DNA from 2 places in the Caulobacter segnis ATCC 21756 genome. Region 2 is predicted to be linked to the other one. Evidence: predicted binding sites of a transcription regulator. Region 2 holds the regulator's gene; the other holds the start of a gene.
The links. The regulator LexA, encoded in region 2, represses DNA repair genes until DNA is damaged. The targets are predictions, from matches to a motif close to ATGTTCNCNANNTGTTCT.
Positions count from the first base shown of each region.

Region 1: a site for LexA is predicted at 5,073-5,090, ahead of CSEG_RS15625 (putative DNA modification/repair radical SAM protein). Genes of this name have one in related genera too.

Region 1 covers NC_014100.1:3,395,393-3,403,001, forward strand. Annotated here, with positions in the region: gene ku (non-homologous end joining protein Ku) at 1-802, shown strand, start outside; gene CSEG_RS15605 (nuclear transport factor 2 family protein) at 817-1,242, opposite strand; gene ligD (DNA ligase D) at 1,333-3,984, opposite strand; gene CSEG_RS15615 (hypothetical protein) at 3,996-4,265, opposite strand; gene CSEG_RS15620 (HU family DNA-binding protein) at 4,605-4,883, shown strand; gene CSEG_RS15625 (putative DNA modification/repair radical SAM protein) at 5,104-6,324, shown strand; gene CSEG_RS15630 (UdgX family uracil-DNA binding protein) at 6,324-7,609, shown strand, end outside.
Region 2 covers NC_014100.1:2,394,356-2,401,964, forward strand. Annotated here, with positions in the region: gene CSEG_RS10970 (anthranilate synthase component II) at 1-324, shown strand, start outside; gene trpD (anthranilate phosphoribosyltransferase) at 335-1,360, shown strand; gene trpC (indole-3-glycerol phosphate synthase TrpC) at 1,357-2,145, shown strand; gene CSEG_RS10985 (class I SAM-dependent methyltransferase) at 2,217-3,080, shown strand; gene lexA (transcriptional repressor LexA) at 3,252-3,950, shown strand; gene CSEG_RS10995 (isocitrate lyase/PEP mutase family protein) at 4,037-4,792, opposite strand; partial or broken gene CSEG_RS11000 (ComEC/Rec2 family competence protein) at 4,829-6,975, opposite strand; gene gltX (glutamate--tRNA ligase) at 7,160-7,609, shown strand, end outside.

The DNA.
Region 1 (7,609 bases), 1.0 Mb from region 2:
CTGCCCCATCGCGCTCTACACCGCCACCGACGCCAGCGGCGACGTGCACTTCAACATGCTGCACAAGAAGACGCACAATCGCATCCGGATGATCCCCACCGATCCGGATCTGGGTCCGATCGAACGCTCGGAGATCGTCAAGGGCTACGAGTACGAGAAGGGCGAGTACGTCGTCATCACCCAGGACGAGATCGACAGCGTCCGCCTGGAAAGCACCCGCACGATCGACATCGAGCGCTTCGTGCCCGCCGACGACATCGACCGGCTCTACTGGGACAATCCGTATTTCCTGGTTCCCGACGGCAAGCTGGCGGCCGAGGCCTATGGCGTGATCCGCGAGGCCATGACCAAGGAGGGTCAGGTCGCGCTCGGCCGTGTCGTCATGCACCAGCGCGAGCGGCTTCTGGCCATCGAGCCGCGCGACAACGGCATGGTCGCCTGGTCGCTGCGCTCGAACCGGGAGGTCCGGGACGCGGCCAGCTATTTCGACGCCATCCCCGACAAGAAGCCCGACGCGGCGATGATCCAGATCGCCCAGAAGATCATCGAGCAGAAGGAAGGCCCCTTCGATCCCGAGCAGTTCAACGACCGCTACGAGGACGCCCTGCGCGCCCTGATCAAGGAAAAGCAGAAGGGCAAGGGCCGCAAGGTCACCGCGCCGGAAGAGCCCGAGGACACCAATGTCGTGGATCTGATGGAGGCCCTGCGCGCCAGCCTAGGCAAGACGCCGGCCAAAGCCCCCGCGAAAAAGCCGGCGACGAAGGCGGCGCACAAGCCGGCGGCGCGAAAGAAGACGGGTTAGGTTGCGCGTCGGCCTCAGCCGGGCTTTCCGAGCAGTTCCTTCAGACGCGGCCCAGCCTTGGCCGCCATGGCCTCCCCCACCGCCGCCGCGGCGTTGGCCGGGCGGATCATCACCTCGAACTCGCGGATCTTGCCGGCGTCGTCGAAGGAGATGATGTCGACGCCTTTCAGCTTCTTGTCGCCAACGCGCGCGCTGAACTCCAGCACCACGGCCTCTTCGCTCTCAGACCAGAACTGTCGGTGATAGGCGAAGTCCTCGAAGATGGTGCTGACCGTGGAGAGGATGTGCACCAACGGCTCCACGCCTGGATAGGGGGAAAAGAACGCCGGGGAGCGGAAGACCACGCTCTCGGACGCCAAGGGACGAAGGCGATCGAACTCGCGCTTCTCCAACAGGTCGTGCCAAGTCTCGAGTGTTCGCAGCGCCTGCTCGCGGGCCATGCCTTCCCCTCCTGAACCCGGCGTTCGAACGCGCCGCTAGCGACACTGTAAAATCCACGACGCCACGGTCAACGTCGTGGATCCGACGCGCTAGTCCTTGCCGAGCTTCCTGATCGCCGCCTCCAGGTCGCGCTCGCTTTCCGCATAGGCGTCCCAGGCGTCGAGAGTCTTCAGCAGGCTCGGCGCGGTGCGGATGTTGAAACGCTTGGGGTCGAGGCCTTTGCGCACCTGGGTCCAGGACACGGGCCAGGACACCGGCGCGCCGGGGCGGCCGCGCGGCGACAGCGGCGCCACCGCCGTGCTCATGCGGTCGTTGCGCAGGTAGTCGAGGAAGATCTTCCCGCCGCGCTCCTTCTTGGACATGTTCAGCAGATAGAGGTCTGGACTGTCGGCGGCCATCTGCGCGCAGACCTCTCGGGCGAAGGCCTTGGCGGCGTCCCAATCCACTTTCGTCGGCTTCAGCGGTGTGACGACGTGCAGGCCCTTGCCGCCGGTCGTCTTGCAGAAGGGCGCCAAGCCCAGCGCCTCAAGCCGATCGCGGATCTCTCGCGCGCCCTCGACCACGGCGTCGAAGGACACATCGGGCGCGGGATCCAGGTCGAAGACCAGGCGGCCAGGAACGTCTTGTTCGTTCGGCCGGCAGTTCCATGGATGTAGTTCCGTGGCGCCCCATTGGGCGGCCGCCACCAGGCTCTCAACGGTGTTGAAGACGAGGTAGGGCTTGCGGTCGCCGCTGACGACAATCTCGTCGATCAGGGCCGAGACGCCCTTTCCGGAATGGCGCTGGAAAAAGGTCTCGCCGTCGACGCCATCGGGCATGCGGATCACCGAGCAAGGCCGCCCCTTGATGTGCTCCAGCATCCAATCGCCAACGGCTTCGAAATATTCGGCGAGGTCGCGCTTGGTCCCCGGCGTCCCATCGCCGGCGTCCGGCCACAGCGTCTTGTCGGGGTTGGAGATCGCCACGCCCCGCACCGAAACCTTGCCATCGCTTCGCTTCATCGCGAACGCCGCCTTGGGCTCGGCGAGCTCGACGTCCTCGGCCGGCGCTGGCGCTTCGGCCTCGACCGCCTGGGCGGGCTTGTCCTCGCGCAGACCCTTGAACGACGCCTGGCGCACCGAGCCGTCTCCCGTGAAGCCCGCGAACTCTATCTCCGCGACCAGGACAGGGTCCACCCAGTGGATGTTGGCCCCGCCGCGCGGCGCGCCCTTGCCACTGAAGGGCGAGGTCTTGCGTTCGGCCGCTTTCAGCTTCGGCAGCAGGCGGGCGACCTTGTCCCGACCATAGCCCGTGCCGACCCGTCCAACGTGGATCAGGTCGCCGTCACGATAGACGCCGACGATCAGCGAGCGGAAGGCGTCGCCGGTCGTTGTCCAGCCACCGATCACCACCTCATGCCCGGCCCGGCACTTAGCCTTGGTCCAGGTCCCCGGCTTGCCGGAGCGGTACGGCGCGTCGAGCTTCTTGGAAACGACGCCCTCCAGCGACATGCGGCAAGCCGACTGCAGCACCGCTTCGCCACCGCTCTCGAAATGCTCGACGTAGCGGATCCGGTCGCCGTCCTCCGGAAGCAGCGCCTTCAGCCGCGCCTTGCGTTCCGACAGCGGCAGATCGGTCAGGTCCTCACCGTGGGCGTAGAGCAAGTCAAAAGCGAAGAAGATCAGGTCGTCGGTGCTCTCTTCGGCCAGGGCCGCCTGCAGGCCGGCGAACGAGGGCGATCCGTCGGCGTCCAGAGCCACGACCTCACCGTCGATCAGGGCGTCCGGCAGCGCCGCCCCATCCTTGATGAGCTGCGGAAACTTGCCGCTCCAGTCGAGGCCCGCGCGCGTGCGTAGTGCGGCCTCGCCGCCCTCGACGCGCATCTGCATCCTGTATCCGTCGAACTTGATCTCGTGCGCCCAGTCGCCGCCGCCTGGCGGGCGGTCGACCAGCTTGCACAGCTGCGGCGGCACGAAGTCGGGCATGGCGATCGCCTTCTTGACGACCTTCCTTGGCGCCTGCGCCTTGGCCGAGGGCTTGGCGCTTCGTCGCCTGGGCGCGCCGGTCTCCTTCGCCGCCTTCTCGGCGGTGGCCTCGGGCGAGCCCTTGCTGTTCCAGATCGCGTCGGACGCGGTGGCTTTCTTCGTCATGAACGGAGTGGGCGCCTTGCCCTTCCCCGCCGCGATCTCCTCCATCGTCCGCCCCGAGGCGATCGAGAACGCCGTGTCTTCCAGAAAGTCGAGATCGCCCTCCATCGCGAACTCGTCGCGATGCTTGATCAGAAGCCAGTTCTCGCGCTTCCCGTCGCCAAACTTGTCGTTATTGATGCGGACCAGGACCCAGCCGCCCTTCATCCGCTCGCCGGCGAAGACCAGTTTGATCTCGCCTTTCTTGAGCCCCTTCTGAAGGTCGAAGCCTGGCTCCGGCGCCCACCAGCCACGGTCCCACAGCATCACCGTGCCGCCGCCGTATTGGCCTTTGGGAATCGTGCCCTCGAAATCGCCGTAGGCCAGCGGATGGTCCTCGACATGCACCGCCAGGCGGCGGTCATGCGGATCGCGAGAGGGCCCCCTGGTCACGGCCCACGACAGGAACACGCCCTCGTGCTCCAGCCGCAGGTCATAGTGCAGTCGCGTGGCGGCGTGTTTCTGGATGACGAAGCGCGCCCGCTCGGACGCCGCGACGGCGGCCGCGCCCGAGGGCTCGGCCGTCTTTTCGAAGTCGCGCTTGGCCTCGTAGGCCGCGAGCTTGCGCGCCGCCATCCGTGACCGCCCTATTCGCCGCCGAAAACCTGCGGACGCTCGTCATCCACATCGCGACCATCGCCGGGATCTTCGTCCTGCTCCAGCTCGACGATCTCCTCATCTTCGAGGTCCTCGCCGATCAGCGCATCATCATCGTCCTGGTCGCCCTCGGCCTGCGTGACGTCCAGGACCTCCGGCAGCTCCTCAAAGGTGCGAAATTCGCCGTCGCGGCCGATGACGTCGTCGTCCATCGCCTCGGCGCCGTCCTGGCCGTCCCATCCGTTATCGACATCGGTCATGGTTCATCTCCTCTGTTCGGAGGAGGAATGGATGGCGGCTCCCGGCGTTCCGGAGGGTCATCAATTGGAACATGGCCAAGCGGCCCCGCCGCGTCCGCAGCGCGATTCCCCCGCAGAATCACCCATGGCGGGAGCCAAGCGCTAATCTACTTTTGGGACCAAAATTAACGCTTTTGCCTCGGAAGCCGCCGTTCCTAAGGAGACGATTTCGTAAAAAACCCCGGCCCACGGGCGTTTTGCCCCCATGAATCGACGTTTTAACCTTCCCTAACGGGTGACAAACGCGATTCCGCTCGTCAGGCTCGAAACTCCCTGATTCACAGGAATGAGCTTAAGAAGATGAACGTTTCCGATCTGGTCGACGCCGCTGTGGCCGCCGACGACAAGCTGACCAAGACGCAAGCCAAGGCCATCATCGACGGCGTCTTCAAGTCGATCTCCGACGCCGCCGTGAAGGGCGATGAAGTCTCGATCCCGGGCTTCGGCAAGTTCAAGGTCCAGGCTAAGCCGGCCCGCACCGGCCGCAACCCGGCAACGGGCGCGACCATCGAGATCGCCGCCAGCAAGAAGGTCGCCTTCACGCCGGCCAAGCAACTGAAGGACGCCGTCAACGGCTAATCCTTAGAGCGCGACAGCTGAAAGCGGACACCGGTTTCGGCGCGCGTCGCGCTCCAGACTAAAAGCCGAACTATTCCGTTCGTGGGATGAGTTCGGGCGGAGGGGCTGACGCGCGAGTGTCAGCCCCTCGACACTTCCCTTCCCGCGCGACGTCTCGCCTCATGCCAGCGTCGCGCGGGAAGACTATCTAGAACAAAATAAGAACGATAACGTGCCGCGCATGGCCGTTCTCGATCTCAGGCGCAAGCTCGCCATTCTCTCCGACGCAGCCAAGTACGACGCCTCTTGCGCCTCGTCCGGCGCACAAAAGCGTAACTCGCTGGATGGCAAGGGCGTGGGCTCGACCGAGGGCATGGGCATCTGCCACGCCTACGCCCCCGACGGGCGCTGCATCAGCCTGCTGAAGATCCTGCTGACCAACTTCTGCATCTACGACTGCGCCTATTGCATCAATCGCGTGTCGTCGAACACAGCCCGGGCGCGGTTCTCGGTGAAGGAGGTCGTCGACCTCACCCTGAACTTCTACAAGCGCAACTACATCGAGGGCCTGTTCCTGTCGTCCGGCGTGATCCGCACTGGCGACTACACGATGGAAGAGATGGTTCGCGTGGCGAAGTCGCTACGGCTGGACCACGATTTCCGCGGCTACATTCACCTGAAGCTGATCCCTGAAGCCTCTCCGGAGCTGGCGACGGAGGCTGGCCTCTACGCCGATCGGGTATCGATCAACATCGAGCTGCCGCGCGACGACAGCCTCAAGACCCTGGCCCCCGAGAAGGACGTCACCGACATCAAGCGCGCCATGGGGCGCATGCGCCTGGCGATCGAGGACAAGGCCGAGCCGGCGCGGAAGGCTGGTCGCCGGACCTTCGCCCGAAGCCAATCGACCCAGCTGATCGTCGGCGCTGACGAAGCCAAGGACGGCGACATCCTGACCCGCAGCGCCAACCTCTACGGCGCCTATCGTCTCAGCCGCGTCTACTACTCGGCTTTCAGCCCTATCCCCGACGCCAGCCACCGTCTGCCGCTGACGCGTCCGCCCCTGCTCCGCGAGCATCGCCTGTATCAAGCCGACTGGCTGATGCGGTTCTACGGCTTCGAGCGGCCCGAGATCGTGGACGAAGGCGAGGATCTCGACCTCTCGGTCGATCCCAAGACCGGATGGGCGCTGAAGAACCGCGCGAAATTCCCGGTCGATATCCAGACGGCCGACCGCGAGACGCTGCTGCGGGTGCCGGGCCTGGGCGCCAAGGCCGTGGAGCGCGTGCTGGCGGCCCGAAAGATCTCGCGCCTGACCCTGGACGACCTCAGGCGTGTCGGGGCCGTCGTGAAGCGCGCGAAGGCCTTCGTGGTGACCGCCGACTGGACACCCGGCGCCCTGACCGACCACGACGCGCTCAAGGCCGCGCTGGTTCAGCCTCAACAGTTGAGCCTCTTCTGATGCGCGTCGCGCGGCTGGAGTCCGAGATCGACCTCGCCGGCTGGCGCTCAGCGGCGCGATCGCTGCGGGCAGAGGGCGTGGAGCCGCGAGCGGTGATCTGGACGGTGGAACGTGAGCTTTTCGACCTGGCGCAGCCATCGCCCGTCGCCGCCGCCAACTTCACCGTCCCAGCCGCCTTCCTAGAGCTCGCCGAGCAGGTCATCCTGCACCGCGCGGCCGACCGCTTCGCCCTGCTCTACCGCATCCTCTGGCGGCTGGAGCGCGAGCCGCGTCTGATCGACAACCCCGCCGACGCCGACATGGCCCGGGCCCGCGATATGGCCAAGGCCGTCAGCCGCGCCGCCCACAAGATGAAGGCGTTCGTACGCTTCCGCCTTATCGAGGGCGCGGCGCGCGAGACCTACGCCGCCTGGTTCGAACCGGCCCACCGCGTCACCGAGGCCGTCGCGCCGTTCTTCGTCCGTCGCTTCACCGCCATGGATTGGACGATCCTGACCCCCGACGCCTGCGTCGCCTGGGATGGCGAGCGGCTGATGGTGTCCGAAGGCGCGGATCCCGCCGACGCGCCGTCGGAGGACGCTCAGGAAGAACTCTGGCGGACCTACTACGCCTCGATCTTCAATCCCGCCCGGCTGAACCCCAAGCAGATGCGCCAGGAGATGCCCAAGCGCTATTGGCGGAACCTGCCCGAGGCGGCGCTCATTCCGGAGTTGATCGCCACCGCCCAGGATCGCGCCGCCGCCATGGTCGCCGCCCCAACCCGCGCCCCCTCCGACCGCGTCCTAAAGGCCGCTCTGCGCCATGCTCGCGAAGCTTCCTACGGCCAGGGGGCCCCCACGACTTCCGAAGAGGTCGAGGCTGGCGTTCAGGTTTGCCGACGCTGCGACCTCTGGCGCGACGCCACCCAGGGCGTGCCCGGAGAAGGCCCCCGCCCCGCGCCACTGATGTTCGTCGGTGAACAGCCTGGCGATCAGGAGGACCTCGCCGGGAGGCCCTTCGTGGGCCCGGCTGGACAGGTCTTCGACAAGGCGCTGGCCGAGGCGGGCGTTTCCCGCGATCAAGCCTTCGTCACCAACGCCGTGAAGCACTTCAAGCACGAGGTTCGCGGCAAGCGTCGGATCCACCAGACGCCCGATCGCGGCGAGGTCACAGCCTGTCGTTGGTGGCTCGACGCCGAGCGCCGGATCGTACGGCCTCGGGTGATCGTGATGCTAGGCGCTACGGCGGCGCTGGGGGTGGTGGGCAAACCTACGCCGATCGGGGCCAACCGGGGCAAGGCCCTTCA
Region 2 (7,609 bases):
GAGGTGATCCGCGCCAAGCAGGTCATGCACGGCAAGGTCAGCAAGGTCCGCCACAACGACAAGGGCATCTTCAAGGGCCTGCCCAACCCGTTCACCGCCACCCGCTACCACAGCCTGGCCGTCCGCAAGGAAGACCTGCCGCCGGAGCTGGAAGTCACCGCCTGGACTGACGACGGCGAGATCATGGGCGTGCAGCACAAGACCCGGCCCGTGTTCGGCGTCCAATTCCACCCGGAGTCCATCGCCACCGAGGGCGGCCACCAGATGCTGGCCAACTTCATGGATCTGGCCGGCGTCAAGCGCGACGCGGCGGTCTGGGTCTAGGTCCGCCTCTATGTCCGACGCTTTCAAGCCTTTGCTGGCCAAGCTGGCCGACGGCCAGACCCTGGGCGACGAGGACGCCGAGGTGTTCTTCGCCGCCTGCCTGCGGGGCGAGCCGACCCCGGCCCAGGTCGCCGCCGCCGTGACCGCCATGCGCCTGCGCGGCGAGACCGTGGGCGAGATCGCCGCCTGCGCCCGCGCCATGCGCCGCGCCGCCGTGCACCTCGAGCACCCGTACGAGGTCATCGACGTCTGCGGCACCGGCGGCGACGGCCTCCACACCCTCAACATCTCGACCGCCGTGGGCTTCGTCGCTGCTGGCGGGGGCCTGAAGGTCGCCAAGCACGGCAACCGCGCCATCACCTCCAAGTCCGGCACCGCCGACGTGCTAACGGCCCTGGGCGTCAATATCGACGCCACGCGGGAGCAGCAGCGCCGGGCATTGGACGAGGCCGGAATCTGCTTCCTGTTCGCCCAGGCTCACCACGGCGCCATGCGCCACGTCTCGCCGATCCGCCAGGAGCTGGGCTTCCGGACGATCTTCAACCTGCTGGGCCCGCTGACCAATCCGGCCGGCGCCAAGCGGCAGGTGGTGGGCGTCTCCGCGCCCCGCTTCGTCGAGCCGATCGCCAAGGCGCTGGGCGCCCTGGGGGCCGAGCGCGCCTGGTCGGTGCACGGATCGGGCCTGGACGAGCTGACCACCACCGGCGAGACTGAGGTCGCCGAGTGGCGCGACGGGCGCATGCGTCTCTTCACGATCACGCCGGAGGCCGTCGGCCTGCCGCGCGCGGCGCTGTCGGACATCACCGGCGGCGATCCCGCCTTCAACGCCGCCGCCCTGACCCGCCTGTTCGAGGGCGAGAAGGGTCCCTACCGCGACATCGTGCTGCTGAACGCCGCCGCCGCCTTCCTGGTCGCCGACAAGGTCGAGACCCTGGTCGAGGGCATCGAACTGGCCGCCGACGTCATCGACGAGGGCCGCGCCCGCGCCGCCCTGGACGGCCTGGTGGCCGCCACCAATACGGAAATGCCCGCGTGACCGACATCCTGGCCAAGATCGCCGCCTACAAGCGCGAGGACGTCGCCGCCCGCAAGGCCGTCCGCTCGCAAGCCGATGTCGACGCCGCCGCCAAGGCCGCCTCGCCGACGCGTGGCTTCAAGGCGGCCCTGGAGACCAGGCACGCGCCCGGCAAGCTGTCACTGATCGCCGAGATCAAGAAGGCCTCGCCGTCCAAGGGCCTGATCCGTGAGGATTTCGATCCGCCGGTCCTGGCCAAGGCCTACGAGGCCGGCGGCGCGGCCTGCCTGTCGGTCCTGACGGATGGTCCCAGCTTCCAGGGGGCGGACGAATATCTGGTGGCCGCCCGCGCGGCGACCACCCTGCCCTGCATCCGCAAGGACTTCCTGGTCGATCCTTGGCAAGTGGCTGAAAGCCGCGCCCTCGGCGCCGACGCGATCCTGGTGATCCTGGCCATGATCGACGACGTCCTGGCGGCCGAGCTGATGTCCGAGGCCAAGCGCCTGGGCATGGACGCCCTGGTCGAGGTGCACGACGAGGCCGAGATGGCCCGCGCCGGCGCGCTGGGCTCGGATCTGGTCGGGATCAACAACCGCGACCTGAAGAGCTTCGTCGTCGACCTCGCCGTCACCGAACGGCTGTCGGCGCAGGCCCCGAAGGGCGCCCTCCTGGTCACCGAGAGCGGCGTCTTCACCCACGACGACGCGGTGCGGATGGAGGCGGCCGGCGCCAAGGCCATGCTGGTCGGCGAGAGCCTGATGCGGCACGCCGACGTTACGGCCGCCACCAAGACACTAATCGGCTGACCATCCGGCGATGGTTGGCCCAGGACCACAGGCTCTCTAGGGTCTGGTCGCCTCGAACGAAGAGGAATCGGATGCAGGCTTTCCTGACCGCGCTACGCAACGCCACCCCCGCGCCCTTGCGACCGGCGCTCGGCCGCCTACGTCGCGCCCTGGCGCCGCCGCGCGTCTCCGCAGCGCCCGCCGAGCTCCCTGAGCCTGCTGACGTCGACGCCGTGACCGCGCCCCAGGAGCTTTGGCACCTGGTGGGCGCGGCCGACGCGGACTTCGTGCGCGTGGGCCAGGAGTTCAAGCGCCTGTTCATCGAGGCCGGCCTGCAGCCCCACCACGCCATCCTCGACGTCGGCTGCGGCATTGGCCGCGCCGCCGCGCCGCTGGTCAACTATCTGGATGAAAACGGCCGATACGCCGGCTTCGACGTGATGGCCGAGGCGATCGACTGGTGCAAAGCCAATATCGCCGTCGGCGACCCACGATTCGACTTCGCGCACGCCGATATGCGCAGCGATCGCTACAATCCGGCCGGATCGCAACCCGCCAGCGCCTATGTCTTCCCCTATCCGGACGCCAGCTTCGATTACGTCTGGCTGGGCTCGGTGTTCACTCACCTGCTGGCGGCCGATCAGGCCCAGTTCGCGCGCGAGATCGCCCGGGTGCTCAAGCCGGGCGGGATCAGCATCGTCTCCTGGTATCTGATCGACGAGGAGGCCCGCGCCAACACCGGCAACGGCCAGATCGCCTTCGACTTTGTCCATCCGCTGGATGGTTGCTGGACCGCCACCCCGGACCTGCCGGAAGCCGTGATCGGATACGACCTCGAACCGGTCCTGGCGCAATACGACGCCCTGGGACTTGAGGTGCTCAATCCGGCGCTGGGCGTCTGGCGGCGACAGCCCCTGCAGGACCAGGACATCGTCATCGCGCGCAAACGCGCCTGAAGGCTTTCGTTAAGCTTTTGATTCTTGGCGACATTTACCTATATCTCCGCCCTAGCCTTTGATTTTGCTGATGTTTTTACCCGCGAGAGGCGCAGACTTGACTTTAACCCGGAACGCCTAGAGAACATTCGAAAGGTTTGCGGTTTGTTCCGCGCTCCATTCGAGGTCGAGATGCTCACCCGCAAGCAGCACGAATTGCTGATGTTCATCCACGAGCGGATCAAGGAGACGGGCGTCTCCCCGTCGTTCGACGAGATGAAGGAGGCCCTGGACCTGGCTTCCAAGTCCGGGATCCACCGGCTGATCACGGCCCTGGAGGAGCGTGGCTTCATCCGTCGTCTGGCCCATCGGGCCCGGGCGCTCGAAGTGGTGAAGCTGCCGCAGCAGGCCACGACCGCCGCCCCGCCGAAGGGGCGCGGCGCGTTCCGTCCGCAGGTGTTCGAAGGCGGCGGGACCCCGCCTCCGGCCGCGACGGCGCCCGCCAACGACAGCCGCGAACTGCCGATCCTGGGCCGCATCGCCGCCGGCACGCCGATCGACGCCATCCAGCATGAACGCGAGCGCCTGCCGGTGCCGGAAGCCATGTTGGGCGGCGGCGAGCACTATGTTCTCGAGGTGCAGGGGGACTCGATGATCGAGGCCGGCATCCTCGACGGCGACTACGTCATCATCAAGAAGGGCGACACCGCCACGTCGGGCGAGATCGTCGTCGCCCTGGTCGGCGAGGAAGCCACTCTCAAGCGCCTGCGCAAGAAGGGCGGCTCGATCGCTCTGGAAGCCGCCAACCCCAAGTACGAGACCCGCATCTTTGGCCCCGACCAGGTCGAGGTCCAGGGCAAGCTGGTGGGCCTGATCCGCCGCTATCACTGAGATCCAACGCCGCGAAGGGAAACAATCTCCGAAAATTGGCCCCGACCTCAGGCGAGGATCGGGGCCTTTTCGTATCGGGGCTGGCGCTACAACCGCCCCTCCTCCGCCAAGCGCTTCGTCGCGGCGTCGAAACCCTTCCAGGCGGCGGCGGCCAGCGCGCCGCCCGTGCTGACCCGGCGCGCGCCCAAGGCGGCTGCGCTCGCGACCGTCATTTCGGGCCCCCAAAGCAGGACATTGACCGGCTTGGGCGCGACGGCCTGGACAACGGCCTTGATCTCTTCCGGATCGGTGACCGCCGGCGCGTAGAGGCAGTCGGCGCCGGCCTCGGCATAGGCTTTCAGGCGTTCCAGAATCTGGCCGAGATCGCGCACGCCGCGCAGGTAGCCCTCCGCGCGGCCAACCAGGACAACGTCCTCGCCCGAGGCGTCGATCGCGCGCCGCGCCGCCCTCAGCCGCTCCACGGCCGTGGGAAGGTCATAAAGGGTCGAGCCGGACCAATCCTCGATCGAGAGGCCCGCGACGCCGGCGTCGATCGCCAGGGCCACATTCTCCGCCACGCCTTCAGGCGTATCGGAAAAGCCGTTCTCGAAATCGGCGTTCACCGGCAGGTCGGTCGCCGCGCAGAGCGCGCGCAGGTGGTCGATGACCTCGTCCCGCGTAAGTTGCCCGTCATCCTTGCCCATGGACCACGCCGCGCCAGCGCTGGTCGAGGCCAGGGCCTTGAAACCCAGCTTCTCCAGCCGGCGCGCGCTGCCGGCGTCCCAGGGATTGGGAAGCGCAAAGCAACCCTCGGCGTGCAGCGCGCGGAACGCCGCGCGGCGAGCGGAGAAGGGATTGGACATGGCGACGTCTCCAGACATGAACGCTTTCCCTGACGCCTAGCGCTGGCCGACGTCATCCGGTGTCAGCAGGCGACTCCAAGGACGCTCGCCGCGCAAGGGCTGGGCCCAGACGATCCGCCAGCCATCCCCGCGATGGTAGAGCTCGGCGGCGCCGCCTTGGGAGAAATCCTCAGCTGTCAGCAGGACGGTGTCCTCGCACAGAGGCGGCGTGCGGACGGGCGCCGGCCCGCGGATCACCACGACCTCGCTGTTGACACATAGGCCCGACAAGGTCTCCGCGTCGGGCGTCCCGCGGCTCCAAGCCAGCGACAGTCGCACCGGCGCGCCCAGGGCCGGCGTGCAGATCCGCTTGTCGCAGGCGTAGAGGCTCCAGGTCGCAGGGGTCAGGCCCCGCCGCCGCGCCCACAGTTCCGCTCCGAACCGCTTGGCGTCCGTCCGCAGCAGCACGGCGGCGTCGCCCGATCGCACGGCGGCCGTTGCCCCGTCGGCGGCGATCCAGGCGTCCGGCGGCACGGGTCTAGGCCAAAGCGCGACGGCAAGGGCCATGGGCGCGCCGATCCAGCGCAGCCGACCCTTCCAGAGGCAAAGGATCATCAGCCCCAGAAAGGCGATGACCAGCACCTGCGGCGGCGCGCTCGCAACGATCCTCTGTGCGCCATGGGCGTCGGCGAAGCCGTTGGCGACATCGACCATCGCGTCCACGCCCCAGCCCGCCACGGCCAGGAACGGCCCGCCGAGGCCGAAAGGCTCCAGCAGCGTGCCAATCGCCAGGAAGGGCATGATCACGAACGAGGACAGCGGTGCGACCGCCAGGTTGGCCGGAAGCCCCCATACCGCGACCCGATTGAAGTGCTGCATGGCGAACGGCGCGGTGGCCAGGCCCGCGACGAGGCTGGCGGCGACGCTGGCGGCGAGCCACGTGATCCCCGCCTGCGGCCAGCGAATCCACCAGGGCGTGGAGATCTCCTTGACCGGGCGCGGCCAGCCCTCGGCCAAAGCCACCAAGGCCGCGGTGGCGGCGAACGACATCTGGAAGCCCGGCTCGCCCGCCGTCTCGGGCTTCAAGGCCAGGATCAGCAGCGCGGCGATCGCCAGACCGTGCAGCGTGATGGCGCGCCGATCGAACAGGATGGCCAGGAAGGCGACGCTGGCCGTGATCGCGGCCCGCTCGGCTGGCGGCGGGGCGCCGGAGATCACCAGATAGCCCAGGACGGCGACGAGCCCCGCGCCGGCGGCGATCTTCTTGCCCGGCGCGCGCAACGCCAGCCACGGCCAGGCGGCGACGCCCAGGCGCACGGCGCCGAACACGAAGCCGCCGACGATCGCCATGTGCAGGCCGGAAATCGACAGGATATGCGCCAGGCCCGAGGCCCGCATGGCGTCGGTCTGCTCTTGGGTGATCCAGGCCTCATGCCCCGTCACCATCGCCGCGCCAATGCCACCGCTGGTGGGTCCCATGCGATCGAGGATCCGCTGCGCCAGACTCCAGCGGAAGGCGTTGACCGCCATCGCCAGGCGCAGCCGAAGCGGTGGCGGGTCCAGGCTCGCCGGCTCCATCTCGCCAATCACGAAGCCGACGCCCCCGATCGAATCGAACCAGGCGTCTCGGGCGAAGTCGTAGGATCCGGGCGCGGCCGGCGGCGGCGGCGGCCCGAGCATGGCCTTGAGACGGATCGCCTGGCCCGGCGCCGGCGTATCGCTCTCGCCGATCGTGACTCGGATCCGCCTTGGCGTTCGCTCCGCCGACAACCCTGAGATCGTGGCTGGCGCGATCAGCAGGCGAGGCCCGCCCGCGCCAGGACTGACCACATCGACGACGAAGCCGTCCACGCGGCGCACCACGCGCTCGCCGGCCATGATCGGCGCGGCGACGCGGTCGCTGCGGATCTTGGCGGCGAAGGCGCCCGCCGCGCCGAACGCCGCCAGACTGGCCAAGGCGACGAGAAGCGCCGAAGCGGCCCGGCGCCGGAGCCCCCACCACACGACTGTCAGCGCCAAGACCGTGACGCCCAGCCCCCACCAGGACGGCTCTCTTCCGGCGTCCAGATAGGCGGCCGCCCCTAACCCAAAGGCGACCGGCGTCCAGAGAAAAACCCTGGTCTCGTTGGCGCGCAACTCCGCCAAGCCGAGCGCCGCCAGGGCGCCGAGGGAGAGCCGCCTGACCGCGACGGACTTAGGGATATCGATAACTTCCGCCCCTAACACGCGGAAACCACGAGATTTTTGACAGCTTGGCCAACTTCGCCGCAGCATGTGAAAGCGCTAGGCCTCGTGCGAACCGCCATGCTAAGACGCCCCGCCCAAGCCGCGTCGCGGCTCGCGTTTTTCGACGCCGCTTCGGCGTCCAGCCTTGCAGCCTTGAAGTCCATGTCGAACCCCTCATCCACCGGCCCCAATCCCACGGGCGTCGTCACGCGCTTCGCCCCCTCGCCCACCGGCTTCCTGCATATCGGCGGCGCCCGCACGGCGCTGTTCAACTGGTTATATGCACGCCATACGGGAGGGAAGTTCCTAATTCGCGTCGAGGACACCGATCGCGAGCGCTCGACCGAGGCCGCCGTGGCCGCGATCTTCGAGGGCCTGGATTGGTTGGGCCTGAAGTCCGACGATGAGGTGATCTTCCAGCACACCCGCGCCCCGCGTCACGTCGAGGTCGTGCACGCGCTGCTGGCCAAGGGTCGCGCCTATCGCTGCTGGATGACGGTCGAGGAACTGGAAGTCGCCCGCGAAAAGGCCCGCGCTGAGGGCAAGGCGATCCGCTCGCCCTGGCGCGACGCGCCCGAGGGCGACCTGTCGATCCCACATGTGATCCGCTTC